One region of the Rahnella sp. CFA14(1/10) genome, then DNA from elsewhere that is predicted to be linked to it. Evidence: predicted binding sites of a transcription regulator. Region 1 holds the regulator's gene; each other region holds the start of a gene.
What was found. The regulator PurR, encoded in region 1, represses purine synthesis genes. The targets are predictions, from matches to a motif close to CANGCAAACGTTTGCNTG.

Region 1 (5,396 bases):
ACATGTTCAAACATCCCGACAGAAACAATACGGTCAAACTGATCATTCAGGTCACGGTAATCCTGCAGCAGGATAGTGACATCCAGCCCTTCACAGCGTTTTTGAGCCAGTTTTTGTTGTTCAGCAGAAATCGTGACACCTACAACGCTTACGCCATAATTTTTGGCGGCGTACTCAGATAACCCACCCCAACCGCAACCGATATCCAGCAGGCGCTGTCCCGGTTTTAATTGCAGCTTGTCGCAGATCATTTTGAGTTTTGCTTCCTGCGCTTCTTCAAGCGTAGTGGCTTCTTTCCAGTAGCCGCAGGAATATTGCATGTAGGGGTCGAGCATCAGCGTAAATAAATCGTTGCCAAGATCATAATGCTCTTTGCCGACAATCCACGCCCGTTTGCGCGATTGCAAATTAGTCAGGCGTGCTGCGGCGACACGTAAAGTATCTTTGAAATGGTGGGGCAGTTTATTTTCCAAACCGGCACGGATAACACGCTGGAAAAAGATATCCAGACGGTCGCATTCCCACCAACCGTCCATGTAACTTTCACCGAGGCCCAGAGAACCTTCCTGTAAAACACGCTTAAAGAAGTCAGTGTTTTTTACTTTAAGGTCGAAAGGACGATTACCGTTTACCTGAATATCTGCCATCGCCAGCATCTCACTGGCGATCCGATACCATTGATTGTCCTGAATGCTTTGGTCTTCTATACACGATGAACTCATAGCTTCTCCATCACTTTCTCTTCTGACTTATTAACCTGCCGGGAAAAGCAAAGGCTATTTTTGCAGGTCTTTATGAGAACAGACGACTAGCGTCTCGCCCGATATTCGACACCAACAGAGGAAATTAAGAAGAACGCCTGCGCGCCGGAAGACGGGCAGGAAAATCATCCGTGAAAAGTATTCAAAAAATAAGTGTGACACCGTCCGCGCGTCTGGCTTAAGTATGTAATAAAAGTTTTGTAAAAATGCTATTTTATTTGGTTTTGTTGAGTATAGGCTCGCTGGCAGGCATTCTCAATAGTAAATCGTAATCAATGAAAATGCCCGCTAAGTGACTGTTACATTAGGGTATTATCACTGTTGATTTGCGTGCAGAGTCTGAGTTTCCTGCTCCGGTGGCTGCTCATCGTCTCGTACATTTTTATGCTGTAAAGAGAGCCAGCGGCCCAAAACTACCAACAATAGTGTAGACAGCATGATCGTGACTGTCGCCATGAGCGGGTGCACAATAAATGCGGAAACCAGCATGCTGGCAAGGAAGCAAAGCCCAAGCTGCAAGGTATTCTGCAACGCTGCCGCCTTACCTGTATTAGCAGGAAATGGCATTAATGCATTTGCGACAACAATTGGATAGGTTGCACCATTCACTAAAGCCATCAGACAGAAAGGGATCAGCAAACTTGTCAGCCCGGCATCTGTGAACATAGCCACACAGAACAAGGCCACCATACTGATGCCGTAACCAGTCAGTAACCATGGCAGAATTTTATTGCCGTCCAGCCTGTTGATCAGAACACGGCAACCAAAACCACCGAGCAGGAAAGCGATAGTCTGCGGAACATAGCTCAGCCCGATGGCACCGGGTGAATAGCCCATATCGCTCAGGATAAACGGTGAGCCCGTCAGCCACGCAAAGAAACCCGCTGAACAGGCGGCATAAATCATGACATTCCCGCTGTAAACAGGCGATTTCAATAAAGTCGTAAAGCCGGTTTTATCTGCCTTTGCGTCTTTTGCCGGTTTGTTTTCATGCAGAGTCAGCGTCGTCAGCACTAAAGCGATGGCAACGACGGTCAGCAGGGCAAAAATAGCTTCCCAGTCAAAATGATTGAGCACCCAGGCACCCAGCAACGGTGCAAGAGCCGGAGAAAGCGCCACTAACGGCATAATGCTGGCAAAAGTTTTTTTTGCCACATCGGCAGAAAAACGGTCAACAACGATAGCCTGCCAGGTGACTGCGGCAGCACACACGCCTATGGCCTGTAAGAAACGCAGGGCCAGAAGAGCGCGTACATTCTCAACCCAGATAACACCCAGACAGCCGAACGCAAAAAGTATCAGACCAAGAAGCAATACCGGTTTACGGCCGATTCTGTCCGACAGTGGCCCCCACAGCAACTGACCAACAGCAAATCCACCGAGAAAAATGCTCAGACTTGCGCTGATCATCCCGGGGCTGGTCATCAGACTGGTTTGCATGGCACTGAATGCAGGCAGATACATATCGGTGGCTAAAAAGCCCAGCATGCTCAGACCCGCAAGATAGAGCATAAATCCAAAGGAGGGTTTCATTATTGTCTCGTTAATTTATTTATTGCAGATGATGTGACGCAGATTTCATACCGGGGGCGGAGTTTAACGCTTTGATAACAGGCTTGTGAAACGTTAATATTTGCACTCTGCTATCAAAAAAATTGAAGGCTGGATTATGTGGTCAGAATACGCTCTCGAAGTGGTTGATGCTGTCGCAAGAACCGGCAGTTTTAGTGCAGCTGCGCAGGACTTACACCGTGTGCCTTCTGCCATCAGTTACACCGTCCGCCAGCTTGAACAATGGCTGGCCGTGCCGTTGTTTGAACGTCGACATCGTGACGTAGTGCTGACGCCAGCGGGAAAGGTTTTTGTCGATGAAGCACGGGTTATGACAAAAAAAATGATAGCCACCCGCCGGCAGTGTCAACAGGTGGCGAACGGCTGGCGCGGCGAATTACGTGTGGCGGTCGACCGGATTGTCAAACCCGCACGGACACGGCGTCTGGTGCTCGATTTTTATCGCCATTTTGCGGATACCGAACTCATTATTCACTCGGAAGTGTTTAACGGTGTCTGGGATGCGTTGGTCGACGGGCGTGCAGACGTGGCGATCGGCGCTACGCGCGCGATACCGGTTGGCGGGCGCTTCAGTTTTCGTGATATGGGATTTATGGACTGGCATTGTGTCGTCAGCCCGCAACATCCGCTGGCGCAGCTATCCGGTGCGCTGAACGATGATCAACTGCGACCTTATCCGGCATTGTGCCTGGAAGATACTTCCCGGACATTGCCTAAGCGTGATACCTGGACGCTCGATAACCAGCGGCGTCTGGTCGTGCCGGACTGGACCTGTGCGCTGGAATGCCTGACTGAGGGTTTATGCGTGGGTATGATGCCGGTTCACCGGGTCATGCCGTGGATTGAACAGGGAAAATTACAGGTGCTGGCACTGGAGAATATATTCCCTGACAGCCCGTGCTGCCTGACGTGGGATCAAAGCAATCCTTCACCTTCACTGAGCTGGCTGTTGGAATACATGGGCGATACAGACACCATGAATCAGGAATGGCTGCGCGATTAGAACAAACGCCTGCACAGGCAGGCGTTTGTTATTTGTTAACGACGGTAATCGCGGTACGGGCCGTCGGCGACTGAACGGCGCTCGACCAGTTTCGGATGCACTTCGATGGTCTGGGACTCTTCACGCTTACTGACAATTCTGTCCAGTAACATCGTAAAGGCCATTTCACCCAGACGTTCTTTCGGCTGATGCACGGTTGTCAGCGCCGGGGAGAAGTAACGGGCGTTACGCACATTGTCGTACCCGATCACGGAAATATCCTGAGGAACGCGAAGGCCGAGTTCGTCTGCGGCACAAATTGCACCCATTGCCATCACATCGCCGCCGCAAAATACGGCAGTCGGACGATGCTTCTGCATCAGAATCTTATGCATTGCCTGGTAGCCAGACTCTGGTTCGAAATCACCCTGAACTACCCATTCGTCACGAAGAGGAATATTGGCTTCAGTCAGTGCTTTCACAAAACCCTGGAAGCGGCCGCCGCCGGTATTACGCGCCAGTTGCCCGGGGATCACGCCAATATCACGATGACCGCGTTCAATCAGATAACGACCGGCCATGTAACCACCTTCGAAAGCGTTATCGATAATGCTGTCGGTAAAGTTCTTGCGTGCTTCACCCCAGTCCATGACCACCATGGGAATCGAGCGGTACTCTTCGAGCATATTGAGCAATTCATCAGGGTATTCCGCGCACATCACCAGCAAGCCGTCGACGCGTTTTTGCGCCAGCATTTGCAGGTAGGCCTGTTGTTTCTCCAGGTTATTATGCGAGTTACACAAAATCAGCGTATAGCCTTTGGAGAAGCAGCTGTTTTCCACGGCTTCAATCACTTCGGCAAAATAGGGCGCTTCGCTTGAGGTGGCCAGCAGGCCGATGGTTTTAGTGTTATTGACCTTCAGACTGCGGGCTACAGCACTCGGAGAGTAATGTAACTCTTTGATTGCAAGGAGAACCGCTTCTTTGGTTTCTTCGGCGACGAAACGTGTTTTATTGATGACGTGCGACACGGTTGTAGTGGAAACGCCAGCGCGCTTTGCGACATCTTTAATCGTTGCCATGTAAACAATGACTCCTGAACTCACGTGCTTCAGCACGTTAGCATTATGTTAATCGTTTGCCTGCGAGGATTTAACTGCTGGCTTCTCAAAGGGCAGTGAAATCATTGGGTGGATTCTTCAGAATGAGGCGCGAAATGCTCTCGGGTGAAATCGACCGGCACACAGACGTGTTAACCGACAATTTTCTCTTATAATGCAGGAAAGTGGAAGCAAAATTCTCAGGAACGCATTGTCATTCAACACAAGATTTTAAAGGTTAATTATGAGAAAATGCGTTGGCACACAATGAGTGTGGTATTAAGAAATGCCACAATTTGATCCGAAAGGGGGTTTGATGGACAGCAACCTGAAATTATCGTTGATCACCACGGTATGCGCTTTGCTTATGATTATCGCTTTCAGCTTCACTGCAATAATGAACTGATTCAATAAGTGATCCGCCATAAAAAAGGGCGACGCCTGTCACAGGCGTCGCCCTTTTCAATGTTACGCAGTGACCGTTACCGCCGATGTTCTTCCCTGCAGAAACGCTTCGTTAAATGCTATTCAATGGCTGATTAGCGAACCTTCAGACTTAACGAATTGTTTATTATCGGATCGTTTTAGGGGTCATTACCCGACGTGCGCCTACATAGTGGTCTTGCCAGTAATCATCGCCAAGAGAAGTAATTTTAATGTCTTCGCCCGTTCTTGGAGACTGAATAAACTTGCCGTTGCCAACGTAAACCCCAACATGGTCTGCCGCGCCGCGGTTATTGATTCTGAAGAACACCAGATCACCGCTTTCAAGTTCGCCGCGTTTGACCGGAGCGGCATCGCGCAGGTGATACATTTCATTCGCTGTACGTGGCATTTTTATACGGATCAAATCTTTGTAAGCATAATAAACTAAGCCGCTGCAATCAAAACCGGTATTCGGCGAGGTTCCGCCCCAGCGATACGGTTTTCCTACCTGGTGCATCAGTTTGGTCATGGCCGTTTGCTGAGCATGCTGATAGC
Region 2 (5,396 bases), on a different contig from region 1:
TAAGTCTGAGCGCACACATCGCTTACGGATGTTCGAGCAAAAAAGAAACGAAATATGAGCACTGAACATAAACGGTCACTCCCAGCAGTAACCCTGGCCGCCATTGGTGTGGTCTATGGCGACATTGGTACCAGTCCTCTCTATACCTTAAGAGAGTGTTTTTCTGGTCATTATGGTTTTAACGTTGAACCCAGCGTCGTTTTTGGCTTTCTTTCTCTGATTTTTTGGATGTTAATCCTCATTGTTTCGCTCAAGTACCTCACTTATGTGATGCGGGCGGACAACGCAGGCGAAGGGGGTATTCTGACGCTGATGTCTCTGGCAGGCAGAAACACGTCGGCGCGAACCACTGCCGTTCTGGTCATTCTCGGCCTGATCGGGGGAAGCTTCTTCTATGGTGAAGTGGTGATCACTCCGGCTATTTCAGTACTTTCCGCAATGGAAGGTCTGGAAATCGCAGCCCCTTCGCTCGATCCTTATATCGTTCCTCTTTCTATTACTGTTCTGACGCTGCTTTTCATTATTCAGAAGCATGGTACCGGCATCGTGGGCAAACTGTTTGCACCGGTAATGTTGCTGTGGTTCCTGACGCTGGCGGTGCTTGGCGTCAACAGTATTATGCAGAATCCTGAAGTGCTGCGCGCCATGAACCCTATGTGGGCAGTTAACTTCTTTATCGAGCATAAGTCGTTCTCCTTCCTGGCGCTCGGTGCAGTGGTTCTGTCGATTACCGGTGTTGAAGCGTTATATGCCGATATGGGCCACTTCGGGAAATTCCCTATCCGTCTGGCCTGGTTCACCGTGGTACTGCCTTCTCTGGTGCTGAACTATTTCGGTCAGGGCGCATTATTGCTGAAAAAACCGGAATCGATTAAGAACCCGTTCTTCCTGCTGGCGCCTGACTGGGCATTAATCCCGTTACTGATTCTGGCAACACTCGCGACCATTATCGCCTCCCAGGCAGTTATTTCGGGCGTGTTTTCCCTGACCCGCCAGGCTGTACGTTTGGGCTATTTACCGCCAATGCGCATTATCCATACGTCAGAAATGGAAGCAGGCCAGATTTACATTCCGGCTATCAACTGGCTGCTTTATTTTGCGGTGGTTATTGTTATCGCCAGCTTCGAGCATTCGAGCAATCTGGCGGCGGCTTATGGTATTGCCGTGACCGGTACGATGGTGCTGACCAGCATACTTTCCTGTACGGTTGCGCTTAAAAACTGGCACTGGAAACCCTTCCTGGTCGGACTTTTACTGATCGGTCTGCTGTTTATGGATATCCCGCTGTTCGCGGCGAATGCCACCAAACTGTTCTCCGGTGGCTGGTTGCCACTGACGCTGGGTTTGTGCATGTTCATCGTGATGACCACCTGGAAGAGCGAACGCTTCCGCCTTATGCGCCGTATGAACGAGCATGGGAATTCCCTGGAGGCGATGATCGCCTCTCTGGAAAAATCTCCGCCGGTGCGTGTTCCGGGAACGGCTGTGTATATGTCTCGCGCCATCAACGTCATTCCGTTTGCATTGCTGCACAACCTCAAACACAACAAAGTATTGCATGAGCGCGTGGTTCTGCTGACGCTGCGCACGGAAGATGCGCCTTATGTGCATAATGTCCGGCGTGTCACCATCGAGCAGCTGTCACCGACGTTCTGGCGTGTAGTAGCCAGTTACGGGTTTAAAGAAACGCCGAACGTGGAAGAAGTATTCCATCGCTGTGGTCTGGAAGGATTACCGTGCCGGATGATGGAAACGTCATTCTTCATGTCGCATGAATCGCTGATCCTGACCAAGCGCCCGTGGTATCTGTACTTCCGTGGGAAACTCTTTATGGCGCTCAGCCGCAATGCCCTGCGTGCGCCCGATCAGTTTGAAATTCCGCCTAACCGGGTGATCGAACTCGGCACGCAGGTGGAAATCTGATCCCCATTTCTGCCGCTCAAAGGGTACCTTCGGGTACCCTGTTTTATTTCTGCTCCTGCCTTTCTTAAACGATAACTCAAATTTCCACGTTGTTTCCGAATCAGTCAGCGAAACGTTTCGACGCTGATCACAATTCCATCACTAGCTCGTTGCCATGTCCGCTAATCTTTATAAACTCTTCAATGAGCGAAACGTTTCGCTGTAGGAGTTCACAATGAAGAAGTCACCGCTGTTAAATGCCGAAATCTCACATGTTATTGCCCGGTTAGGCCACACCGATCAGCTGGTTATTGGCGATGCCGGTCTTCCGGTGCCAGCAGCTTGCCAACGCATCGATCTGGCATTAACCCAGGGAGTCCCCACCTTTTTACAAGTCTTAGAGGTAGTGACACACGAGATGCAGGTTGAGCGGGCTATCCTCGCCGAGGAAATCCAGACTAAAAATCCTCAACTCCATGAAGCGTTGCTCGCCCAATTGACACAACTCGAACAACACCAGGGAAACACCATTGCTTTGGATTACGTCAGCCATGAGGCATTCAAAGCGCAAAGCGAAAAAAGTCGGGCTGTGATCCGCAGCGGGGAATGTTCGCCTTATGCGAACATTATTCTGTGTGCCGGCGTAACCTTCTGAGGCTTTTATGCAACCTTTGCTGCAACTGACAGGCATTGATAAAGCCTTTCCCGGCGTGAAAGCCCTTTCCGGCGCGGCGCTCAGCGTCTATCCGGGACGAGTGATGGCGTTGGTGGGGGAAAACGGCGCGGGCAAGTCCACCATGATGAAAGTGCTGACCGGCATCTATCAAAAAGATGCCGGCTCAGTACGTTTTCTGGGTAAGGAAGCGACGTTCAACGGTCCGAAAGCATCGCAGGAAGCCGGGATCGGGATTATCCATCAGGAATTAAATCTGATCCCTCAACTGACTATTGCTGAAAACATCTTCCTTGGCCGTGAGTTTGTAAACGGTTTTGGCCGTATCAACTGGAAGAAGATGTATGCCGAAGCCGATAAACTGCTGGCGCGCCTGAATCTGCGTTACAAAAGTGACCGGCTGGTGGGGGATTTATCCATCGGCGACCAGCAAATGGTCGAAATAGCTAAGGTGCTTAGCTTTGAATCCAAAGTCATCATCATGGATGAGCCGACCGATGCCCTGACCGATACTGAAACCGCTTCTTTATTTAGCGTTATACGCGAACTGAAAGCTGCCGGCTGTGGCGTGGTGTATATCTCACACCGCATGAAAGAAATCTTCGAAATCTGCGACGACGTGACGGTATTTCGTGACGGGCAGTTCATTGCAGAGCGTCCGGTCAGCGAACTGGAAGAAGACACGTTGATTGAAATGATGGTGGGTCGCCGTCTGGAGGAACAATACCCGCGTATTAATCATGAACGCGGTGCGCTGCGCCTGCAGGTGCGTGATATCAGCGGACCGGGAGTGAACAACATCAGCTTTGATCTGTACAGCGGCGAAATCCTGGGGGTTTCCGGTTTGATGGGTGCCGGCCGTACCGAACTGATGAAAATTCTCTACGGCGCGCTACCGCGTAAAAGTGGTTATGTGGCGCTAGATGGCCGCGAAGTGGTGACTCACTCTCCGCAAGACGGGTTGGCAAACGGTATTGTTTACATTTCTGAAGACCGTAAGCGCGATGGTTTGGTGCTCGGTATGTCTGTGAAAGAAAACATGTCACTGACCGCGTTGCGCTATTTCAGTCACACCGGCGGGCGCCTTAAGCATGCCGACGAACAGCAGGCTGTCGGCGATTTCATCCGCCTTTTCAATATCAAAACACCGTCAATGATGCAGACCATCGGCCTGCTGTCCGGCGGTAATCAACAAAAAGTGGCGATTGCCCGTGGATTAATGACGCGGCCGAAAGTTCTGATCCTCGACGAACCGACGCGCGGCGTTGACGTTGGTGCTAAAAAAGAAATTTACCAGCTTATAAACCAGTTCAAGCGCGAAGGGCTGAGCATCATTTTGGTTTCCTCAGAAATGCCGGAAGTGATTGGCATGAGTGACCGGGTTTTGGTGATGCATGAAGGTCATTTAAGCGGTGAATTCCCGATAGAACAGGCTACGCAAGAAGTGTTGATGGCAGCTGCTGTCGGCAAGCAATACGGCGTGACGCAGGAGTAATCAGATATGAGTTCTCAGACATTGCCAGCCAAAAAGCGCTGGATCAGTAAAGAGTGGTTGCTGGAGCAAAAGTCTCTGATTGCGCTGCTGGTGTTGATTGCCGTGGTTTCTTCCATGAGCCCGAATTTCTTTACGGTTAACAACCTGTTTAACATCCTCCAGCAGACGTCCGTCAACGCTATTATGGCGGTGGGTATGACGCTGGTGATCCTGACGTCCGGTATCGATTTATCCGTCGGCTCTTTGCTGGCGCTGACCGGTGCTGTTGCCGCCTCGATTGTCGGACTGGAAGTGAATGCGCTGGTTGCTGTGGGGGCTGCGCTGGTGCTGGGTGCCGCTGTGGGTGGCGTCACCGGTATGATTGTGGCCAAAGGTAAGGTTCAGGCGTTTATCGCCACGCTGGTCATGATGTTGCTGCTGCGCGGTATCACAATGGTGTATACCAACGGCAGCCCGATCAGTACCGGTTTTAATGATGTCGCTGATGTATTTGGCTGGTTTGGTATCGGTCGCCCGCTGGGTATCCCGACGCCCGTCTGGCTGATGGCTGTGGTGTTTATTGCGGCGTGGTACATGCTGCATCACACCCGGCTAGGGCGTTATATCTACGCGCTGGGCGGTAACGAATCCGCTACGCGTCTGTCAGGTATCAGCGTCGATAAAGTTAAAATTATCGTCTATTCCCTGTGTGGGTTGTTAGCCGCTCTGGCCAGTATCATTGAAGTGGCGCGATTATCCTCTGCGCAGCCGAACGCGGGTACAGGTTATGAGCTGGATGCGATTGCCGCTGTGGTATTAGGGGGAACCAGCCTGTCCGGGGGAAAAGGACGCATTGTTGGAACGCTGATCGGTGCATTGATCCTTGGCTTCCTGAATAACGGTTTGAACTTATTAGGTGTTTCTTCCTACTACCAGATGATCGTAAAAGCAGTTGTCATCCTGCTGGCGGTTCTGGTGGATAACAAAAGCAACAAATAACCTCTCCTACAGGACTTATGACCATGAATATGAAAAAACTGGCTGTCTGGGTTTCCGCTGCAGCGATCACCGCTTCTTTCAGTGCTAACGTTCTGGCGAAAGATACCATTGCGCTGGTGGTTTCCACGCTGAACAACCCGTTCTTCGTCTCCATGAAAGACGGTGCGCAGAAAGAGGCGGACAAACTGGGTTATAACCTGGTGGTTCTTGACTCTCAGAATAACCCGGCGAAAGAACTGGCAAACGTACAGGATCTGACGGTTCGTGGCACTAAGCTGATGCTGATCAACCCGACTGATTCTGATGCGGTAGGCAATGCCGTTGCGATGGCAAACCAGGCGAAAATCC
Region 3 (5,396 bases), on a different contig from region 1:
TTATAGAACAAAAAATCAGCCCCTTTGCCGCACGACTGTCTTCACAGCGACATGTCATGGCGGTGCGGGATGGCTTTATTTCAGCAATGCCCTTTATGATTGTGGGTTCGTTTTTACTGGTTTTTGTTCACCCGCCGTTCTCGCCTGAATCGTCCTGGGGCTTTGCCAGAAACTGGCTGGCGCTCTCGGCAAAATATGAAGTGCAGATCCTGACACCGTTCAATATGACGATGGGCATCATGTCTATCTACATCTCGGCATCGATTGCCTACAATCTGGCGAGAAGTTATAAACTCGATCCGTTCATGACCGCAATGCTGGCGCTGATGTCTTTCCTGCTGGTCGCAGCACCGCAGATTGATGAAAAGATGTCGACGGCAGCGCTGGGCGGCGTGGGGATCTTTACCGCCATTCTGGTGGCAATTTATGTCACCGAACTGACGCGGTTACTGAAAAAATACAATATTGGTATCCGTTTACCCGAACAGGTGCCTTCAAACATTAAGCATTCGTTTGATTTGTTGATCCCGATTGTTGCCGTGGTGATTACGCTTTTCCCGCTGAGCTTACTGGTACAGTCAGGGTTTGATATGTTGTTGCCACAGGCGATTATGGCGCTGTTTGAACCGCTGATTTCTGCCGCAGACTCACTGCCTGCAGTACTTCTCGCCGTGCTGATTTGCCACCTGCTGTGGTTTGCGGGCATCCATGGCTCGGCCATTGTTTCCGGTATGTTGCAAGCGTTTTGGTTAACCAATCTCGGTCTGAATCAGACCGATCTCGCTGCCGGTTTACCCATGACACACATCATGACCGAGGCCTTCTGGAATTTCCTGATCGTTATTGGCGGTTCAGGAGCGACGATGGGGCTGGTGCTGTTATTCTGCCGAAGTAAATCAGCACATCTGCGTACGATGGGGAAACTCAGCCTGGTGCCAAGTTGTTTCAATATCAATGAGCCGGTGATTTTTGGCACGCCTATCGTCATGAACCCGGTATTTTTCATCCCTTTCCTTCTGGCACCGATGGTCAATGCTGTTATCGCCTATTTTGCCGTTTCGACGGATATTCTTCCGCACATGATTTCACTGGTTCCGTGGACATCGCCAGCGCCGATTGGTGCGGCATGGGCAATGGGCTGGGATTTCAAAGTATCAATACTGGTCATACTACTGATGGCGCTGTCGATGGTGATTTATTACCCGTTCTTCAAAGTTTATGAGAAGCAGTTACTGACGCAGGAGAAAACCGCTGAAGCCGAACCGATGTTCACTAAAAAAGCGGACGCAGCACAATAAACCTGACGGGAAGGAATGAGTCAGGCACAGAAGCGACGTTTCTGTGCCTGTTTTTTTAACTGATCGCCGGGAATACGGGCAACATCAGATAGAGTTTAATCACAATCGCATTAGCAATATCAATGAAGAACGCCCCCACCATCGGCACCACCAGAAACGCAAGATGCGAAGGACCAAACTGATTGGTGATCGCCTGCATATTGGCAATAGCCGTCGGGGTAGCACCCAGCCCGAAACCACAGTGTCCTGCCGCCAGCACCGCTGCATCGTAGTTTTTTCCCATCACGCGATAAGTCACGAAAATTGCGTAACACGCCATCGAGAGCGTTTGCACGATAAGAATCGCCATCATCGGCAACGCGAGAGATGCCATCTCCCATAATTTAAGACTCATCAAAGCCATGGCGAGGAACAGCGACAAACTGACGTTACCCAGCACGGATACCGCACGGTCAAAGACACGGTAAAAACCGAGCCATGCCAGTACGTTACTCATGATAACGCCCACGAAGAGCATGCAGACAAAGGTTGGGATTTCAAAGGCCGAACCTTGCAACATGCTGGAGGTATATGTGCCTGCCATCAGGCAAATCGCGATCAGGGCGATAGTTTCCACCATCACCAGTGGCGTAATCATTCTGCCAATTGACGGTTTCTCAAATGCGCTCGGATCGACCGTATCTTCAGGATTTCCGTTGGGGGAGGAAGAATGGCTAACCAGATAGCGCGCCACCGGACCGCCAATAATACCGCCAAGAACCAGTCCAAAAGTCGCGCAGGCCATAGCGACTTCTGTGGCATTTTCAAAGCCATAACGCTCAATAAACAGTTTGCTCCATGCCGCCCCGGTGCCATGCCCGCCGGAAAGGGTAATCGACCCCGCCAGCAATCCCATCAGCGGATCCAGCCCCAGCATTTTCGCCATACCGATGCCGATGGCATTTTGCAAAAGCAGTAAACCCAGAACAACAAAGACCAGCAGAAACAGGGATTTCCCACCTTTCCGCAGGCTTGCCAGATTAGCGTTAAGACCGATCGTGGCAAAAAACGCCAGCATCAGTGGCTCTTTTAAAGACATGTCGAAACCGACTTCCCAGCCGAACATCTGATTAGCGAGCAGCAGCAATAAAGCGACCAGTAAACCACCGGCAACAGGTTCAGGAATGGTGTATTTCTTGAGGAATTTGACCGACTGGACGCATTTTCGTCCTAAAAGGAGTACCAACGTGGCAGCAACCAGGGTGCCGTAGGTATCGAGTTGAATCATTGACGAACTCCATTCTGAAATAAATCCAATAAAATTATTGGCTTATAAAATTTACACTGACATATTTTTTCCCAGAAACTGAATTAGAAGTCATACACACTACATCAGGCAAGAAAAACAGGTCATAAATCCCACCCAATCCCAAACCTGCTGCGGAAAATCCCGCTTAGCAAACGATTGCTTTTGTCGCTGATTTCTATAAAAATGCCCGCTTTGCCGCTTATTGGAATGCCACAGCATGAGTTCGCAAACCGCAGAACAAGAAACACAGCAACCCGATCTCTCCCGCCAGCAAAAAAGTGAACTGATTTACCGGCTCGAGGACCGTCCGCCATTACCACAGACATTATTCGCCGCCTGTCAGCACTTGCTGGCGATGTTTGTTGCGGTAATAACACCCGCATTGCTGATTTGTCAGGCGCTGGGTTTACCTGCACAGGATACGCAGCACATCATCAGCATGTCGCTGTTCGCCTCCGGTCTGGCCTCTATTTTACAGATTAAGACCTGGGGACCGGTCGGCTCGGGTTTACTCTCTATTCAGGGCACCAGCTTTAACTTTGTGGCACCGCTTATCATGGGCGGGATGGCGCTGAAAAATGGCGGTGCGGATGTGCCGACCATGATGGCGGCGCTGTTCGGTACGCTGATGCTGGCTTCCTGTACCGAAATCATTCTTTCCCGTTTCCTGCATCTCGCGCGCCGCATTATTACGCCGCTGGTTTCCGGCATTGTGGTGATGATTATCGGGCTGTCACTCATTCAGGTCGGTCTGACGTCTATCGGTGGCGGTTATGCGGCCATGAGCGATCACACTTTTGGGGCACCGAAAAATCTGCTGCTGGCTGCCGTTGTGCTGGTGGTGATTATCCTGCTAAACCGTCAGCGCAACCCTTATCTGCGTGTCGCGTCTCTGGTTATCGCGATGGCCGTGGGTTATCTGGTAGCCTGGATGACGGGCATGTTGCCAACCGTCGCGCCAGCCACACAAAGCAACTGGATAACATTACCGACACCGTTGTATTACGGTCTGGGTTTTGACTGGAATCTGCTGATCCCGCTGATGCTGATTTTCATGGTGACATCACTGGAAACCATCGGGGATATTACGGCCACTTCAGACGTTTCTGAACAACCGGTCAGCGGCCCGCTGTATATGAAGCGCATAAAAGGTGGCGTGCTGGCCAATGGTCTGAACTCAATGCTTTCTGCAGTATTTAACACCTTCCCGAACTCCTGCTTCGGACAAAACAACGGCGTCATTCAACTGACCGGCGTTGCCAGCCGTTATGTTGGTTTTGTGGTCGCGCTGATGTTGATTATCCTCGGGCTGTTCCCTGCCGTTGCAGGATTTGTGCAGCATATTCCTGAACCGGTGCTGGGCGGTGCCACCATCGTGATGTTCGGTACTATTGCCGCTTCAGGTGTGCGTATTGTTTCCCGTGAGCGTCTGAATCGCCGCGCGATTATGATCATGGCGCTTTCTCTCGCCGTCGGCATGGGGGTTTCACAGCAGCCGCTGATCCTGCAATTCGCGCCAGACTGGCTGAAAACCCTTCTGTCTTCTGGCATTGCGGCGGGCGGTATTACTGCGATTGTTCTGAATCTGGTTTTCCCTCACGAAAAGTGATCACGGGATGTAATCTGTGTGCAACAGCGGCAGTGGGTCTGGAACCCCTGCCGTTTTTTATTGCCTCCGTTCTGCTAACCTGTTGAGAAAAGTCGCTGTTTGCGGCATAAACAAAGAATCTTTTTTCCACTTTCCCGTTACAGGGCTCCAGACGATGAGATTTATCGGTAAAATTTTGCTGACGTTCGCCTTACTTCTGGTGCTGGCGATCGTGCTGGTATACGTCCTATTACAAACCCGCTGGGCGGCTGGCTGGGTCAGCCGCTGGGTCAGCAATAACAGCGAGTATCGTCTTTCCGTGGAGAAACTCGACCATAACTGGTCGTCGCCGGGTCGCGTGACGTTAACCCATGTGATTTTCGGGCAGAAGAATCAACCGGAAGTGCTGAATGCCGGTGAAGTTGATCTGGATTTAAGCTGGCGGCAAATCACCGAACCGCGCTTTTTCGATCGCGTCGTTTTGGTCAACGGACGCCTCAACGTCAGTCCCTCCTCAATCAGATTGCCGTTGCAGGCCAATACTTTGCAACTGAGCAAGATGGCGCTTACCGGCAATGCCGCGGGCTTAGACATTCAGGGCCAGCAAATTAACGCCGGTATTTCGCCGTGGCAGCCAAAATCCAATCAACTATTAGGGGATAAGGCTGACTTCCAGCTGAGCGCTGCCGGCCTGACGGTCAACGGGCTGGCAACCGAAAATGTGCTGATTCAGGGCAATATCGATCATAAAAATCTGACGCTGAGTAATTTTGGCGGCGATCTGGCCCGCGGTCAGTTAACGGGCAAAGCCACACAGGCCGCCGACGGTAGCTGGAACATTGAAAACCTGCGTCTGAGCAATGTGCGCCTGCAAACTTCAAAACCGCTTTCCGCTTTCTTCGATGACTTCCAGACCCTGCCAAAAGTGACTATTCAACGCCTTGATCTGATTGATGCCCGTTTGCAGGGAACGGACTGGGCATTCAGTGACGTTGATTTATCCGTGCAGGATCTGACGCTCGAAAAAGGCGACTGGCAAAGCGACGAGGGTGAAATCACCCTGAATGCGACCGATATGATTGATGGGAATCTGCATATTCAGGATCCGATCATTAGCCTCGACCTTTCGCCGCAGGGTATCGCTATCAAACAAGCCACGGCGCGCTGGGAGCGCAGTTTATTGCGCACGACCGGTAACTGGCTGCGCGCCAACAAACGTCTG

Region 2: rbsD (D-ribose pyranase) is a predicted target of PurR. The motif match lies at 2,108-2,125, and genes of this name have one in related genera.
Region 3: EVX52_RS23090 (NCS2 family protein) is a predicted target of PurR. The motif match lies at 2,732-2,749, and genes of this name have one in related genera.

The regions. Positions count from the first base shown of each region.
Region 1 covers NZ_SEWS01000001.1:250,418-255,813, reverse strand. The annotation lists gene cfa (cyclopropane fatty acyl phospholipid synthase) at 1-722, opposite strand, end outside; gene punC (purine nucleoside transporter PunC) at 1,077-2,294, opposite strand; gene punR (DNA-binding transcriptional activator PunR) at 2,431-3,336, shown strand; gene purR (HTH-type transcriptional repressor PurR) at 3,372-4,397, opposite strand; gene EVX52_RS25730 (YnhF family membrane protein) at 4,702-4,821, shown strand; gene EVX52_RS01195 (C40 family peptidase) at 4,987-5,396, opposite strand, start outside.
Region 2 covers NZ_SEWS01000006.1:351,540-356,935, forward strand. The annotation lists gene kup (low affinity potassium transporter Kup) at 55-1,923, shown strand; gene rbsD (D-ribose pyranase) at 2,138-2,557, shown strand; gene rbsA (ribose ABC transporter ATP-binding protein RbsA) at 2,565-4,070, shown strand; gene rbsC (ribose ABC transporter permease) at 4,077-5,048, shown strand; gene rbsB (ribose ABC transporter substrate-binding protein RbsB) at 5,072-5,396, shown strand, end outside.
Region 3 covers NZ_SEWS01000014.1:92,235-97,630, forward strand. The annotation lists gene EVX52_RS23080 (PTS sugar transporter subunit IIC) at 1-1,298, shown strand, start outside; gene gltS (sodium/glutamate symporter) at 1,354-2,565, opposite strand; gene EVX52_RS23090 (NCS2 family protein) at 2,804-4,195, shown strand; gene EVX52_RS23095 (AsmA family protein) at 4,350-5,396, shown strand, end outside.